2 regions of the Stenotrophomonas sp. 2201_Sma genome follow, and region 1 is predicted to be linked to the other one. Evidence: predicted binding sites of a transcription regulator. Region 1 holds the regulator's gene; the other holds the start of a gene.
The links. Region 1 encodes HrcA, which represses chaperone genes, less so after heat shock. Its sites were predicted from a motif close to TTNGCACTCNNNNNNNNNGAGTGCNAA; they were not measured.
Positions count from the first base shown of each region.

Region 2: rpoH (RNA polymerase sigma factor RpoH) is a predicted target of HrcA. The motif match lies at 2,886-2,912, and genes of this name have one in related genera.

Region 1 covers NZ_CM151329.1:1,816,768-1,823,944, reverse strand. The annotation lists gene ACZLIF_RS08660 (MFS transporter) at 1-134, opposite strand, end outside; gene ACZLIF_RS08655 (AraC family transcriptional regulator) at 207-1,004, shown strand; gene dnaJ (molecular chaperone DnaJ) at 1,066-2,190, opposite strand; gene dnaK (molecular chaperone DnaK) at 2,344-4,266, opposite strand; gene grpE (nucleotide exchange factor GrpE) at 4,473-4,988, opposite strand; gene hrcA (heat-inducible transcriptional repressor HrcA) at 5,052-6,116, opposite strand; gene recN (DNA repair protein RecN) at 6,231-7,177, shown strand, end outside.
Region 2 covers NZ_CM151329.1:4,049,087-4,056,263, forward strand. The annotation lists gene purH (bifunctional phosphoribosylaminoimidazolecarboxamide formyltransferase/IMP cyclohydrolase) at 1-569, shown strand, start outside; gene purD (phosphoribosylamine--glycine ligase) at 631-1,917, shown strand; gene rpoH (RNA polymerase sigma factor RpoH) at 1,999-2,874, opposite strand; gene ung (uracil-DNA glycosylase) at 3,152-3,865, opposite strand; gene ACZLIF_RS18650 (response regulator) at 3,862-4,704, opposite strand; gene ftsX (permease-like cell division protein FtsX) at 4,712-5,659, opposite strand; gene ftsE (cell division ATP-binding protein FtsE) at 5,663-6,349, opposite strand; gene rhlB (ATP-dependent RNA helicase RhlB) at 6,473-7,177, opposite strand, start outside.

The sequences.
Region 1 (7,177 bases):
CCCTTGATGACTGGATAGATCGCCAGGATCAGCGACTGCATCATGTCGTTGACGACGTGCGAGGTTGAGATGGCGGCCAGTACGCCGGGCGCCACCGGGCGGGAGGTCGTTGCAGGGGAAGCCAGAGTCGACATGGACGCAGTCAGATTGGGGGCGAGCCCCGCATGCTACGGTTGCCTTCCCTTCCCTTCTGCCGCGTTCGGGTCATGGCCTATCGCAAAAAGGACATCGGCGGTGATGTCGACCCGGCTGCGCCGTGGCGCGATGTGCCGCTGCATCGCCCGGTCACCTACCGGGTTACCCAGTACCCGGCCGGCACCCGTATCGCAGGCCACAAGCACCAGCGCCACCAGCTGGTCTATGCCATCTCCGGGCTGATGGTGGTGCGCTCGGAAGTCGGTCGCTGGGTCGTGCCCTCCACCCGTGCGATCTGGATGCCGGCCGGCATGGTGCACGCGGTGGACTGCATTGCCGCCGTGCACATGCGCAGCCTCTACATCGACCCATCATTCGCCCCGCAACTGCCGGCCGAACCGTTCGCGGTACAGGTGGCACCGCTGCTGCGCGAACTGCTGCAGGCGGCCACCCTGATCAAGGGCGAGCACATCGAAGACAGCCGCGATGGCCGCGTGGTGCGCCTTCTGCTGGACGAACTGCATCGCATGGACGTATTGCCGCTGCACCTGCCCGCGCCTACCAATCCGCGCCTGCAGCGGATCTGCCAGCACCTGCAGAAGCACCCCGGCGATGACGCCACGCTGCAGGACTGGGCGCAGTCACTGGAAGTGGATGTGAAAACCATCCAGCGCCACTTCGCCAACGAACTGGGCATGACCTTCGGCCAGTGGCGGCAGCAGGCGCGGCTGCTGGCAGCAATGGAACGGCTGGCGACCGGCGAGAAGGTCATCGATGTCGCACTGGCGATGGGCTACGACAGCCCCAGCGCGTTCACCAGCATGTTCAAGCGCCAGCTGGGGCAGACGCCGGCGGCGTTCTTCCGCTGACCCCATGCACAGAAACGCCGGGCATGGCCCGGCGCTACCGTTCAACGCTTGCGTTGAAAATTCAGGACGTCATCCGGTCCCAGAAGCCCTTCACGCCGTCCATGAAGGTGGCGGACTTCGGCGAGTGCTTGCGCGCTTCCTCACCGACGAAGGTGGCCTCGAACTGCTCCAGCAGCCTGCGCTGGTCGTTGGTCAGGTTGACCGGCGTCTCGACCACCACGCGGCAATACAGATCGCCCTCGCTGCGGCTGCGCACCGAACGCACGCCCTTGCCGCGCAGGCGGAACAGTTTGCCGGTCTGGGTCTCTGCCGGAATGCGGATCTCCGCTTCGCCGCCCAGCGTCGCCACGCGCACGGTATCGCCGAGCGCCGCCTGCGAGATGCGGATCGGCACTTCACAATGCAGATCGTCGCCATCGCGCTGGAAGATGGGGTGCTCGCGCACGCGCACTTCCACGTACAGGTCGCCCGGCGGCGTGCCGGCCGGCCCCGCTTCGCCCTCGCCAGCCAGGCGGATGCGATCGCCGGTGTCGACGCCCGCCGGCACCTTCACCGACAGCACCTTGTCTTCCTCGACACGGCCATTGCCGTGGCAGGTCTTGCAGGGCTTGGCGATGATCTGGCCGCGGCCGCCGCAGTTGTGGCAGGCCTGCTGCATGGCGAAGATGCCGCGCTGGATGCGCACCTGGCCGCGGCCGTGGCAGACGTTGCAGGTCTCCACCTTGCCGTCTTCCGAGCCACTGCCATCGCAATCGCCGCATTCGGCCAGGGTCGGGATCTCGATGCGGCGCTCGACGCCACGCACCGCTTCTTCCAGGTCCAGCTCCATCACGTAACCGATGTCGGCACCGCGGCGTGCCTGGCGCGGACCGCCGCCGGCACCACCGAAGATGTTGCCGAAGATGTCGCCGAAGATATCGTTCATGTCCGGACCACCCGGACCGCCCCCGCCCATGCCGTGCTCGAACGCGGCATGACCGTGGCTGTCATACATCCGGCGCTTGTTGCCGTCGGACAGCACCTCGTAGGCTTCCTTGCACTCCTTGAAGGAGGCTTCGGCGGCCGCATCACCCGGATTTCGGTCCGGATGGAACTTCATCGCGCAGCGGCGGTAAGCCTTCTTCAGCTCTTCTTCGTTGGCGGTGCGGGCCACGCCCAGCACTTCGTAGTAATCGCGCTTGCTCATATCGTGAATCGGCTTCCGGAATGTCGGGATTCGTCAAAGCGGAAGAGCGGAACCAGGTCCGCTCTTGCGTCGGGCGCCCCGACGCGCCGGAGGCGGTCAGGACCCTGATGCGACAACGGGACGCTGCCAGGCAGCGTCCCGCGTCGGTCCGGATCAGGACTTCTTGTCGTCCTTGACTTCGGTGAACTCGGCGTCCACCACGTCGTCGTTGCCCTTGCCCGCATTGCCGGCATCGGCGCCCGGGGCACCGCCCTGCTCTGCCGACGCTGCGGCGAACAGCGACTGGCCGGCTTCCTCCAGCACCTTCGACTTGGCTTCGATCTGTGCCTTGTCGTCGCCCTTCATCGCGGTTTCAAGATCGGCCAGAGCCGCTTCAACCTTGCCGATGACATCGCCGCCGACCTTGCTGCCGTGCTCGGTGATGGCGCTGCGGGTGCCGTGGATCAGGGCATCGGCCTGGTTGCGGGCCTGCACCAGCTCCTGGAACTTCTTGTCTTCTTCGCGGTTGGCTTCCGCGTCGGCGACCATGCGCGCGATCTCTTCCTCGGACAGGCCCGAGCCGGCCTTGATCTCGACCTTCTGTTCCTTGTTGGTCTTCTTGTCCTTGGCCGACACATGCAGGATGCCGTTGGCGTCGATGTCGAAGGACACTTCCACCTGCGGCAGGCCACGCGGCGCCGGCTCGATGCCGGACAGGTCGAACTTGGCCAGCGACTTGTTGAAGCGGGCCTGTTCGCGCTCACCCTGCAGCACGTGCACGGTCACGGCCGACTGGTTGTCCTCGGCGGTGGAGAACACCTGCGAGGCCTTGGTCGGGATGGTGGTGTTCTTCTCGATGATCTTGGTGAACACGCCGCCCATGGTTTCGATGCCCAGCGACAGCGGGGTCACGTCCAGCAGCAGCACGTCCTTGACGTCGCCGCCCAGCACGCCACCCTGGATCGCCGCACCCAGTGCCACGGCTTCGTCCGGGTTGACGTCCTTGCGCGGCTCCTTGCCGAAGAACTCGGTCACCGCCTGCTGCACCTTCGGCATGCGGGTCTGGCCGCCGACCAGGATCACTTCGCTGATGTCGCTCGAACGCAGGCCGGCATCGTTCAGGGCGACGCGGCACGGCTCGATCGACTTCTTGATCAGGTCTTCCACCAGCGCTTCCAGCTTGGCGCGGGTCAGCTTGATGTTCAGGTGCTTCGGACCCGACGCGTCAGCGGTGACGTACGGCAGATTCACTTCGGTCTGCTGGGCGCTGGACAGCTCGATCTTGGCACGCTCGGCAGCGTCCTTCAGGCGCTGCAGGGCCAGCGGATCCTTGCGCAGGTCGATGCCCTGGTCCTTGTTGAATTCTTCCACCAGGTACTCGATGACGCGGTTGTCGAAGTCTTCGCCACCCAGGAAGGTGTCGCCGTTGGTGGCCAGCACTTCGAACTGCTTCTCGCCGTCGACGTTGGCGATCTCGATCACCGAGACGTCGAAGGTACCGCCGCCCAGGTCGTACACAACGATCTTGCGATCCTTGTTGTCGCCCTTGTCCAGGCCATAGGCCAGCGCGGCCGCGGTCGGCTCGTTGATGATGCGCTTGACGTCCAGGCCCGCGATGCGGCCAGCATCCTTGGTGGCCTGGCGCTGGCTGTCGTTGAAGTAGGCCGGCACGGTGATGACCGCTTCGGTGACCTTCTCACCGAGGAAGTCCTCGGCGGTCTTCTTCATCTTCTCCAGTACCTTGGCCGAGATTTCCTGCGGCGCCATCTTCTTGGCGTCGCTGGTGGCCACCCACGCATCACCATTGTCATGGGCGAGGATGCTGTACGGGACGTGGGCGATGTCCTTCTGCACCTCGGCGTCGGTGAACTTGCGGCCGATCAGGCGCTTCACCGCGTAGAAGGTGTTCTTCGGGTTGGTCACCGCCTGGCGCTTGGCCGAGGCACCGACCAGGACTTCGCCGTCCTTGGTGTAGGCGACGATCGACGGGGTGGTGCGATCGCCTTCCGAATTCTCGATGACGCGGGCCTTGCCGCCGTCCATGATCGCCACGCACGAGTTGGTGGTGCCGAGGTCGATACCAATGATCTTGCCCATGGGGGAGACTCCTGAGAAATGCTGTGTGGATGTCAGTCCGGCCGCTCGGCCGGTGGATGAATGGGATGTGGGGGAGGCTCGTGGAACATTCAAGCCATCTCCCGAACGCTGTGTTCAGCCGTTCAAGGTTCGCCGGGCATGGCCCGGCGATGACGATCCGGGGGTAGCGCCGGGCCATGCCCGGCGGCCGCTCCCGGATCGACCGCTCAGTCGGCGGCCACCACCACCAGCGCCGGCCGCAGCAGGCGCTCGTTGAGCAGATAGCCCTTCTGGAACACGGTCACCACGCTGCCCGGGGCGGCGTCCGGGGCCGGCACCTGGCTGATCGCCTGGTGGTGCTCCGGGTTGAACGGCTGGCCGGTCGGGTCAATCAGGACCAGGCCGTTGTCGGCGGCGACCTTCAGCAACTGCTTGTAGGTCAGCTCCAGGCCCTCGCGCAGCGGGTGCGGGTCGTCGCCGGCGGCCTTCAGGCCGGCATCCAGGCTGTCGAACACGGGCAGCAGTTCGCCCAGCAGCTTCTCGTTGGCGAACTTGCGGGCCTGCTCGATGTCGCGGGCCACGCGCTTGCGCTGGTTCTCCAGGTCGGCGCGCTCACGCAGCGCATCGGCCCTGACCTGCTCGACTTCCGCGCGCAGTCGCTCCACTTCGTCATTGACGCCTGCTGCGGCGGCCGCGTCGGCGGCGCTCTGCTGGGATTCGAAATCTGGATGTTCGTGGTTCATGTCTGGGTCCCTGGCGGTCACTCCCCGCCTCCATCCACCCTAGTGTGGGCGGGATGCTGCGTTTCAAGCGTCCGCGGCACCGGATCCGCGTCCGGTCGGTGAAAAGGCCGCCCCCAGCACGTCGGCGGTGGCCTGTACCAGCGGGATCATGCGGTCGTAGGCCATCCGCTTCGGCCCGATCACCCCCAGCACGCCCAGCACCTGCCCGTTGGCCGCATACGGGGCGGTCACCAGCGAAACGCCCTGCAGCGGCATCATCCCGGTCTCTTCGCCGATGAAGATGCGCACGCCCGGGGCCTGGATGGTCCGCTCCAGCAGCTGCAGGATCTCGCGCTTGCTGGAAAACAGCTCGAACAGTTCACGCAGGCGCTCCAGGTCGGACAGGTCCTGGACCCCCATCAGGCGGGTCTGGCCCGCCACCAGCATGTCGTCGGCCGCGGGCTGCAGGGCCTGCTCGGCCAGTTCGATGCTGTGCGCCAGCAGCTGCTCCAGCTCGGAGCGGGCATCGCGCAGCTCCAGCAGCAGGCGCGCCCGGATCTCCGCCAGCGGCAGCCCGGCGAAATGGGCGTTGAGGTAATTGGCGACCTGCTCCAGCTGGCCCGGGGCGAAGTCCTGGCGGGTTTCGATCACCCGGTTCTGGACCTCGTTGTCGGCGAACACCAGGATCGCCAGCACCCGGCGGCCGTCCAGCGCCACGAAATCGATCTGGCGGAAGGCGAACTGCTCGCGCCGCGGCGCGCTGACCACGCCGACGAAGTGGCTCATCGCCGACAGCAGCTCGGAGGCACTGCCGAGCAGGGCCTGGGTGCTGCCGCCACCGGCCAGTTCCTGGCGCAAGCGGGCCAGCTCGCCCTCGCCCGGCGGCTGCATCTGCAGCAGGCTGTCGACAAACACCCGGTAGCCATGCGCGGTCGGGATCCGCCCGGCGGAGGTATGCGGCGACGCCAGCAGGCCCAGGTCCTCCAGGTCGCCGAGGATGTTGCGGATGGTGGCCGGGCTGACTTCCAGCCCGGCCACGCGCGCCAGCGTCTGCGAGCCCACGGGCTCACCATCCTGGATGTGGCGCGCGATCAGCGTGCGCAGCAGATGGCGCGCGCGCGGGGCGAGTTGGTCGGCGGAACCGTGCATGGAATCAACCTGTGAGACACGGAGACTAGATAATGGCGCCGGATCACCTTGGCAAGCCATTGGACCGCCCGCGTGCGCGTGCTAGCGTTGCGCGGCTCAGATACCCCCAGACCCATGCTCAGACACCTATCGATCAAGGATTTCGCCGTCGTCCGCGCTACCGAACTTGAATTCGGGCCTGGCATGACCGTGGTTTCAGGCGAGACCGGCGCCGGCAAGTCGCTGATGGTCGACGCGCTGGGCTTCCTGTCCGGCCTGCGCGCCGACAGTGGCGTGGTCCGCCACGGTGCCGCCCGTGCCGAGCTGTCGGCCGAGTTCGCGCTGGAGCATCTGCAGGCCGCACGCCAGTGGCTGGCCGACAACGAGCTGGACGATGAGGACCAGTGCCAGCTGCGCCGCGTGATCCGCGCCGACGGCGGTTCGCGGGCCTGGATCAACGGCCGCCCGGTCACCCTCGCCCAGCTGGGCGAACTGGCCGCGCTGCTGGTGGAAATCCACGGCCAGCATGAACAGCAGGCCCTGCTGGCGCGTCCTTCCCAGCTGGCCCTGCTCGATGCCTATGCCGGCAACGAGGAAGAGCGCCGTCAGGTCCGCCGCGCCGCAGCCGCCTGGCAGGCACTGGTCGATGAATCCCTGGCGCTGTCGCAACAGGGTGACGTCAGTGACCGTATCGGTTTCCTCGAGCATCAGCTGCGCGAACTGGACCGTGAGGATCTGGAGCCCGAATCGATCCTCGCGCTGGGCGCCAGCCATCGGCGCCAGGCCCATGCCAGCGCGCTGCTGACCGCCTGCCAGGCCGCCAGCAACCAGCTCAACGGCGACGAGGGCAGCTCGGCGCTGGATCAGCTGCAGCAGGTGCGGCACGAACTGGCCCGGCTGATCGAACACGACCCGCGCCTGGGCGAGGTGGACAGCCTGATCGAAAACGCATCGATCCAGCTGCATGAAGCCCTGTCCCTGCTCGACCGCGTGCACGACGACCTGGATGCCGACCCCGAGCAGTTCGAGGAGAACGAGCGCCGTCTCGGCCGCCTGCACGACCTTGCGCGCAAGCATCGCGT
Region 2 (7,177 bases), 2.2 Mb from region 1:
TGGAAGTGCTGATCGCACCGGACTACGAGCCGGCGGCGCTGGAATACGCGCAGAAGAAGGCCAACGTGCGCGTGCTGCGCATTCCGCATGGCGATGGCCTGAACAACTTCGACAGCAAGCGTGTCGGCTCGGGCCTGCTTCTGCAGTCCTCGGACAACCGCGGCATGACCCGTGACGAACTGAAGGTGGTCAGCAGGCTGGTACCGACCGACAAGCAGTTCACCGACCTGCTGTTCGCCTGGAAGGTCGCCAAGTTCGTGAAGTCCAACGCGATTGTGTACGCCAAGGACAACCGCACCATCGGCGTCGGTGCCGGCCAGATGAGCCGCGTGTATTCGGCGCGCATCGCCGGCATCAAGGCGGCCGACGCGAACCTGGTGGTTGAAGGGTCGGTGATGGCGTCTGATGCGTTCTTCCCGTTCCGCGACGGTATCGATGCCGCCGCCGCCGCCGGCATCAAGGCGGTCATCCAGCCGGGCGGCTCGATGCGCGACGCCGAGGTGATCGCCGCCGCCGACGAGCATGGCCTGGCCATGGTGTTCACCGGCGTGCGCCACTTCCGGCACTGATCCGCATCACCAAGCCGGGCCCTGCCCGGCTTTTCTCTTCTGCTTACGAGAACCCTGTCCCATGAAGATCCTCGTCATCGGCTCCGGCGGCCGCGAACACGCCCTGGCATGGAAGCTGGCCCAGTCCTCCCGCGTCGATGAGGTACTCGTGGCACCCGGCAACGCCGGCACCGCCACCGAAGACAAGTGCCGCAACGTGGCGGTGAAGGTCACCGACATCGATGGCCTGCTGGCCCTGGCCCAGGCCGAAGGTGTTGAACTCACCGTGGTCGGCCCGGAAGTGCCGCTGGTGGCAGGCGTCGTTGATCGGTTCCGTGCCGCCGGCCTGCGCATCTTCGGGCCAACCGCCGCCGCTGCCCAGCTGGAAGGCAGCAAAGCCTACGCCAAGGACTTCCTGGCCCGGCACAACATCCCGACCGCGTTCTACGCCGTGCACACCGACGTGGAGGCGGCACTGGCCTACATCCGCGAGAAGGGTGCGCCGATCGTGGTGAAGGCCGATGGCCTGGCCGCCGGCAAGGGGGTGATCGTTGCAATGACCCTGGCCGAGGCCGAGGATGCGGTGCGCGACATGCTCTCCGGCAACGCATTCGGTGACGCCGGCGCACGCGTGGTGATCGAGGAATTCCTCGACGGCGAGGAAGCCAGCTTCATTTCGATGGTCGATGGCGTGCATGCGCTGCCGATGGCCACCTCGCAGGATCACAAGCGAGTCGGCGACGGTGATACCGGGCCGAACACCGGCGGCATGGGCGCGTACTCACCGGCCCCGGTGGTCACGCCGGAGGTGCACGCGCGGGTGATGCGCGAGGTGGTGAACCCGACCGTGCAGGGCATGATCGCCGACGGCATTCCGTTCACCGGCTTCCTTTACGCCGGCCTGATGATCGATGCCAGCGGCGCACCGAAGGTGATCGAGTTCAACGTGCGCTTCGGTGACCCGGAAACCCAGCCGGTGATGCTGCGCCTGCAGTCGGATCTGGTCGAGCTGGTGGAAGCCGCCATTGATGGCTGCCTGGACCAGGTGCAGGCACAGTGGGATGCGCGCCCATCGCTGGGTGTGGTGCTGGCCGCGAAACCCTACCCGGAATCGCCAGTCACCGGCGATGTGATTTCCGGCCTGGATGAGGTGCCGGCCAGCGCCAAGGTCTTCCATGCAGGTACTGCACTGGACGCGCAGGGCCGGGTGGTCAGTGCCGGCGGCCGCGTGCTGTGTGTGGCGGCGCTGGGTGACAGCGTGCGTGATGCGCAGGCCAATGCCTACGCCGGTGTGGCCAAGGTCAGCTGGGCCAACGAATTCCACCGCAACGACATCGGCTGGCGCGCGATCGCGCGTGAGCACGCGTAAAAGGCAGCGGACTGCTGCCTGGCAGGCCCAACAAAAAACCCGGCAATGCCGGGTTTTCTGTTGGATACCTGTGATGTCACATCACGCGGTGAACAGCGCCTTCATCTTCTTCAGGGCATTCGCCTCGACCTGGCGGATGCGTTCGGCCGACACACCGTACTTGTCTGCCAGTTCCTGCAGCGTCACCTTGCTGTCCGCATCCAGCCAACGGCGGCGGATGATGTCACGCGAACGCGCATCCAGTTCGGCCATGCCTTCGCGCAGCAGCTGCAGCTGGTTGTCCTCGCTGTCGGCACGCTCGTAGGCCATCGACGGATCTTCATCGTTGGCCACCAGGTATGCGGCCGGCGACGGCGGCGCATGATCATCATCCTCGTCGCTGGGCGCATCGAAACCGATATCGCGACCGGACAGGCGCGACTCCATTTCCATGACCTCGCGCTCGGACACGTTCAGATCCTTGGCCACCGCGCTGACTTCCGCGGCGTTCATCCAGCCCAGGCGCGTCTTCGACTTGCGCAGGTTGAAGAACAGCTTGCGCTGCGCCTTGGTGGTGGCGACCTTGACGATGCGCCAGTTCTTCAGGATGAACTCGTGCATCTCGGCACGGATCCAGTGCACGGCGAAGGACACCAGGCGCACGCCCATGTCCGGGTCGAAGCGCTTGACCGCCTTCATCAGGCCGATGTTGCCTTCCTGGATCAGGTCGCCCAGGGCGAGGCCGTAGCCGTTGTAGCCGCGGGCCACGTGCACCACGAAGCGCAGGTGCGAATGCACCAGCTCACGGGCAGCGTCCAGATCGTTGCCGTCGCGGAAGCGACGGGCCAGGTCCTGTTCGTCATCGACCGACAGCACCGGGATCTGGTGCACGGCACCGATGTAGGCGTCCAGCGAACCGAGCGCACTGGGAATCGGGAGATTGTTTGCCACAAGGGCAGTAGAGGTGTTCTGGCTCATAGGCACCCATCTTAGCAGTCCGGGATTTGGACTGCTAAAGGAGGAAAAAGTTCCAGCATCCTATTGATGCAACACTGGTCCCAAACAGAGCCCTACCGTAGCGCGATTTGATGACAGTGGCGAGCGCGCTTTTCGGGATTCACAATCCCTTGGAATTCAAGCAATTACCCAGCAGAAACCCGCCGATTCCGGTCAAACGGAGCTGAACGGGCCGCTCCGGAGGCCCATTCAGGCCAGGAAACGTTGCCCGGTGTTCAGGCCCGGCCGCCTGTGGAGGTCAAAGCGCCGCGCGCGGCGGCAGCGACCAGTCGATCGGCGCCTGCCCGCGACGCTGCAGATAGTCGTTGGCCATCGAGAAATGCCGGCAGCCGAGGAAGCCACGATGGGCCGACAGCGGCGACGGGTGCGGTGCCTTCAGCACGCGATGGCGACGGGTGTCGATGACCTTGCCCTTCTGCTGCGCGTAGGCCCCCCAGAGCATGAACACCAGGCCTTCGCGTTCGCGGTTGAGCACGTCCACCACGTGGTCGGTGAAGCCTTCCCAGCCGCGGCCCTGGTGGGCGCCGGCCTTGCCCTCCTCCACCGTCAGCACGGCATTGAGCAGCAGCACGCCGCGCTGCGCCCACGGCACCAGGCAGCCGTGATCGGGACGGGAGATGCCCAGGTCGCCCTCGATCTCCTTGTAGATGTTCAGCAGCGATGGCGGCACCGGAACGCCGGCGGGCACCGAGAAGCTCAGTCCATGCGCCTGGCCGCGCCCGTGGTACGGGTCCTGGCCCAGGATCACCACTTTCACCTGCTCGAACGGCGTGGCGTCGAACGCCGCGAAGATCTGCGGCCCCGGCGGGAACACCGCCGCGCCGGCCGCCTTGCGCTGGCGCAGGAAGGTGGAGAGTTCGCGCATCTGCGGCTGCAACAGGTAATCGCCGACCTGCTGCTTCCAGCTCGGTTCCAGCTGGATCGTCGGGGTGTCCACTACGTCATCGGTCATCGCAACAGGGGTCCATCGTTCAAGCGGGCCAGGCGCAGCTGGAACAGCACCTTGGTCACCAGCAGGCGCTCCTCGATCGGCTTCAGCACCAGATCATTGGCACCGGCCTGCAGCAACCCGGTCTGGTTGTGTGGATTGCCGTCGCCGGTCATCACCAGCACCGGCAGTCGGCGTTTGCCGTAGCCGAAATCCACGCGCACGCGCTGCACCACGTCGCGTCCGCTCAATTCGCCCTTCAGGGTGACGTCGGTCAACACCAGGTCGATGCGGTGGCGGCTGCGGCCCAGCGATTCGGCCGTGAGCAGGGTGAAGGCCTCTTCGGCACTGACCACGTGCAGCACGTTGAGCTGCTGGCGTTCGAGCATGCGCTTGGTCGCCTCCGCCACCACCCGGCTGTCCTCGATGTAGAGGATGGTCGCCCCGGGAATGGTCTGCGGCTGCACATAGCCACGGATGAAGGTCGCCAGCGCCTCATGGCCCAGCGCCTTGTCGAAATAGTCGGTGACGTACTCGGTGAAGCGCCGCTGCTCCAGATGCTGCTGCGCATCGCCGGAGACCACGATCACCGGCACGTACGCCTGGCCGGCAGCTTCGCGGACCGTCCGCGCCAGCGCCAGGCCGTCGCCGTCACGCAGGGTCAGCGAGGTGGTGACCAGATCCACCGGCCCCTGCGCCAGCGCCTGCTGGGCATCCTCGATGCTGTCGCAGCCGATCACCTCCACGCCCGGCAGATCACGCTGCAGCACGTCGGCGATCAGCTTGCGCACCAGTTTGGAACCGTCGACCACCATCACCCGCGTAGCGGGCCCTTCAAGGTGCTTCAGCGCTTGCGGTTGCATGCCGGTCTCAGGTGTCGGTCGGGCGGGTCTGGCGGAGGAAGTGGCCGGTGACCAGCCACGCGCCCAGCCATCCCAGCAGCAGCGTGCCCAGCAGGACCAGGCTGCCATGCAGCAGGTCCAGGCCGTGCAGCACGAACGGGCTGCCGTAGCTGCGTGACAGGTCAGCCAGCGGCGCGCGCAGGGCGGCGCCGGCAACACCGATCAGGGCCAGCGCCACCGCGCCGGCGCCCAGCCCGTACCAGGCGCCCAGATACAGGAAGGGCCGGCGGATGAAGCCATCGCTGGCGCCGAGCAGCTGCAGCACGCCGATTTCCTCGCGCCGTGCCTGGATGTCGAGGCGTACGGTGTTGCCGACCACCAGCGCAGCGCCGACGCCGAGCAGCACCGAAAGCACCTGTACCAGCCGCGCGCCGAACGCCAGCCACGCATCCAGACGCTGGCGCCACAGCGCATCGTGCTGCACCAGATCGGCCTCGGGCAGGCTTTCCAGCGCACGCGCCAGACGCGCATCGTCCTTGCCCTGCCCCGGGGTGATGACCAGCAGAGACGGCAGCGGATTGTCGTTCAGCGCGTCGATCGCCTCGCCAAGGCCGGCGTCGCGCAGCTCCTGCAGCCCTTGCTCGGGCGTGCGCACGGTCACCTCGCCGACGTCATCGCGGTCGCGCAGCTGGCCGGCCAGGCGCAACGCACCGGGGCCATCCACCGTGCCCTTGAGGAAGACATTGATGTCGCGCGACTGCTGCACGCTGCCGGCGAAATGCTTGAGGTTGTCCAGCGCGATCGACAGGCCCAGTGGCAGTGCCAGCGCCAGCGCCATGACCATCACCGTCAGCAGGGTCGCCCACGGCTTGCGGCAGGCGCGGCCCAGGCTGAACACCACGCTGTGCACGTGGTGCTGGAACCACACGCCGAGACGCGAGGGTGCGGCGGCTTCGCTGTTTTCGTTCTTCGCCATGCGTTACTCCGCCAGATCCTGCGGCGAGATGTCGTCCACCAGCCGGCCGTGGTCGAGAATCAGCACACGCTTGCGCATGCGACGCAGCAGGGGAAGGTCGTGGCTGACCACCAGCACACTGGTGCCGCGCGCGGGCAGCTCGGCAAACAGGGCCATGATCTCCGCCGCCAGGGTCGGGTCCAGGTTGCCGGTCGGCTCGTCGGCAACCAACAGCTTGGGTTCACCGACGATGGCGCGGGCGATGCCCACGCGCTGCTGTTCGCCGGCCGACAGCTGCGATGGCAGCGCCTTCTCGCGATGGCCCAGGCCCATCCGTTCCAGCACGGAACGCACGCGCTTGCCGATGTCGCCACGGCGCGTACCGCGCAGGATCAGCGGCAGTGCCACGTTCTCGGCGATGGTCCGGTCCATCAGCAGGCGATGGTCCTGGTACACCGCACCGACCGCGCGCCGATGGCGCGGGACGTCGCCGCCGCGCACCTTCAGCAGGTTGCGCTCGTCGAAGACCACCGCGCCGCGGCTGGGCCGCTCGTCGAGGTGAATCAACTTGAGCAGGGTGCTCTTGCCCGCCCCGGAATGGCCGGTGACGAACAGCATTTCGCCCGGCGCGACCTCGAAGCTGACGTCGATCAGTGCTTCGTGGCCACCGGCGTACTGTTTGCTGACATTGTCGAAGCGCAGGACACTCATGCCCCGATTATGCAGGACCGGCGCGAAGTATCGATAGCGCCGGGACGCGCCCGGGTGGAATCGTTGATCTGCCGCTGCGCGCGCCGGGCATGGCCCGGCGCTACCGCTGACCGGGTGCGCCGATCAGCCGCCCGACAGCATCCGGCGGATCTTGCGGCCGATGCGGGTCAGGAACGAGTCGGCGGCGTCGGTGCTGCGCACCGGCTTGGCCACCACATGAACCGGCGTCACCGGCGAGGCACCGTTGCCAGCGCTGCCGTTGGCGACCATCGCCTCGCCACCCTCGACCGGACGGCCATGGCGACGACGACGGCGCTTGCGCGGCTTGCGCTCGCCGTCCGCCGCGAGCTCCGGAGCACCTTCGGCACGCGGCGGACGCGGCGGACGCGGCGCCTGGGCCGGGGTGCCGGACCCGGCACCTTCCACCGGCGCGGTCGCGCCCTGCTCGCCTTCCACCCGCGGCTTGCGCGGACCACGCGAGCGGCGTTCGCCGCTGCGCTCGCCATCGCGGCGCTCGCCACGGCCGGCACCGGAGCGACCACCGCTGCGGCCACCGCCACGACGCTCTTCCTCGGCGGCGCGGGCTTCGCGCGCCTCGCGGAAGATCTGGCCGACGCTCTCGTTCTCGTCACCGTCCTCGCCAGCGACCGTGGCCGGGCGTTCCGGACGCGGCAGTGCGGTCATCAGTTCCTTGGTGACCGGCTCGGACGGAATCTTCTGTTCGATGTAGGCCTCGATGTCCGGCAGGCTCATCGCATAACGCTCGCAGGCAAAGCTGATCGCGTCACCCTCTTCGCCCAGGCGTGCGGTACGGCCGATGCGGTGCAC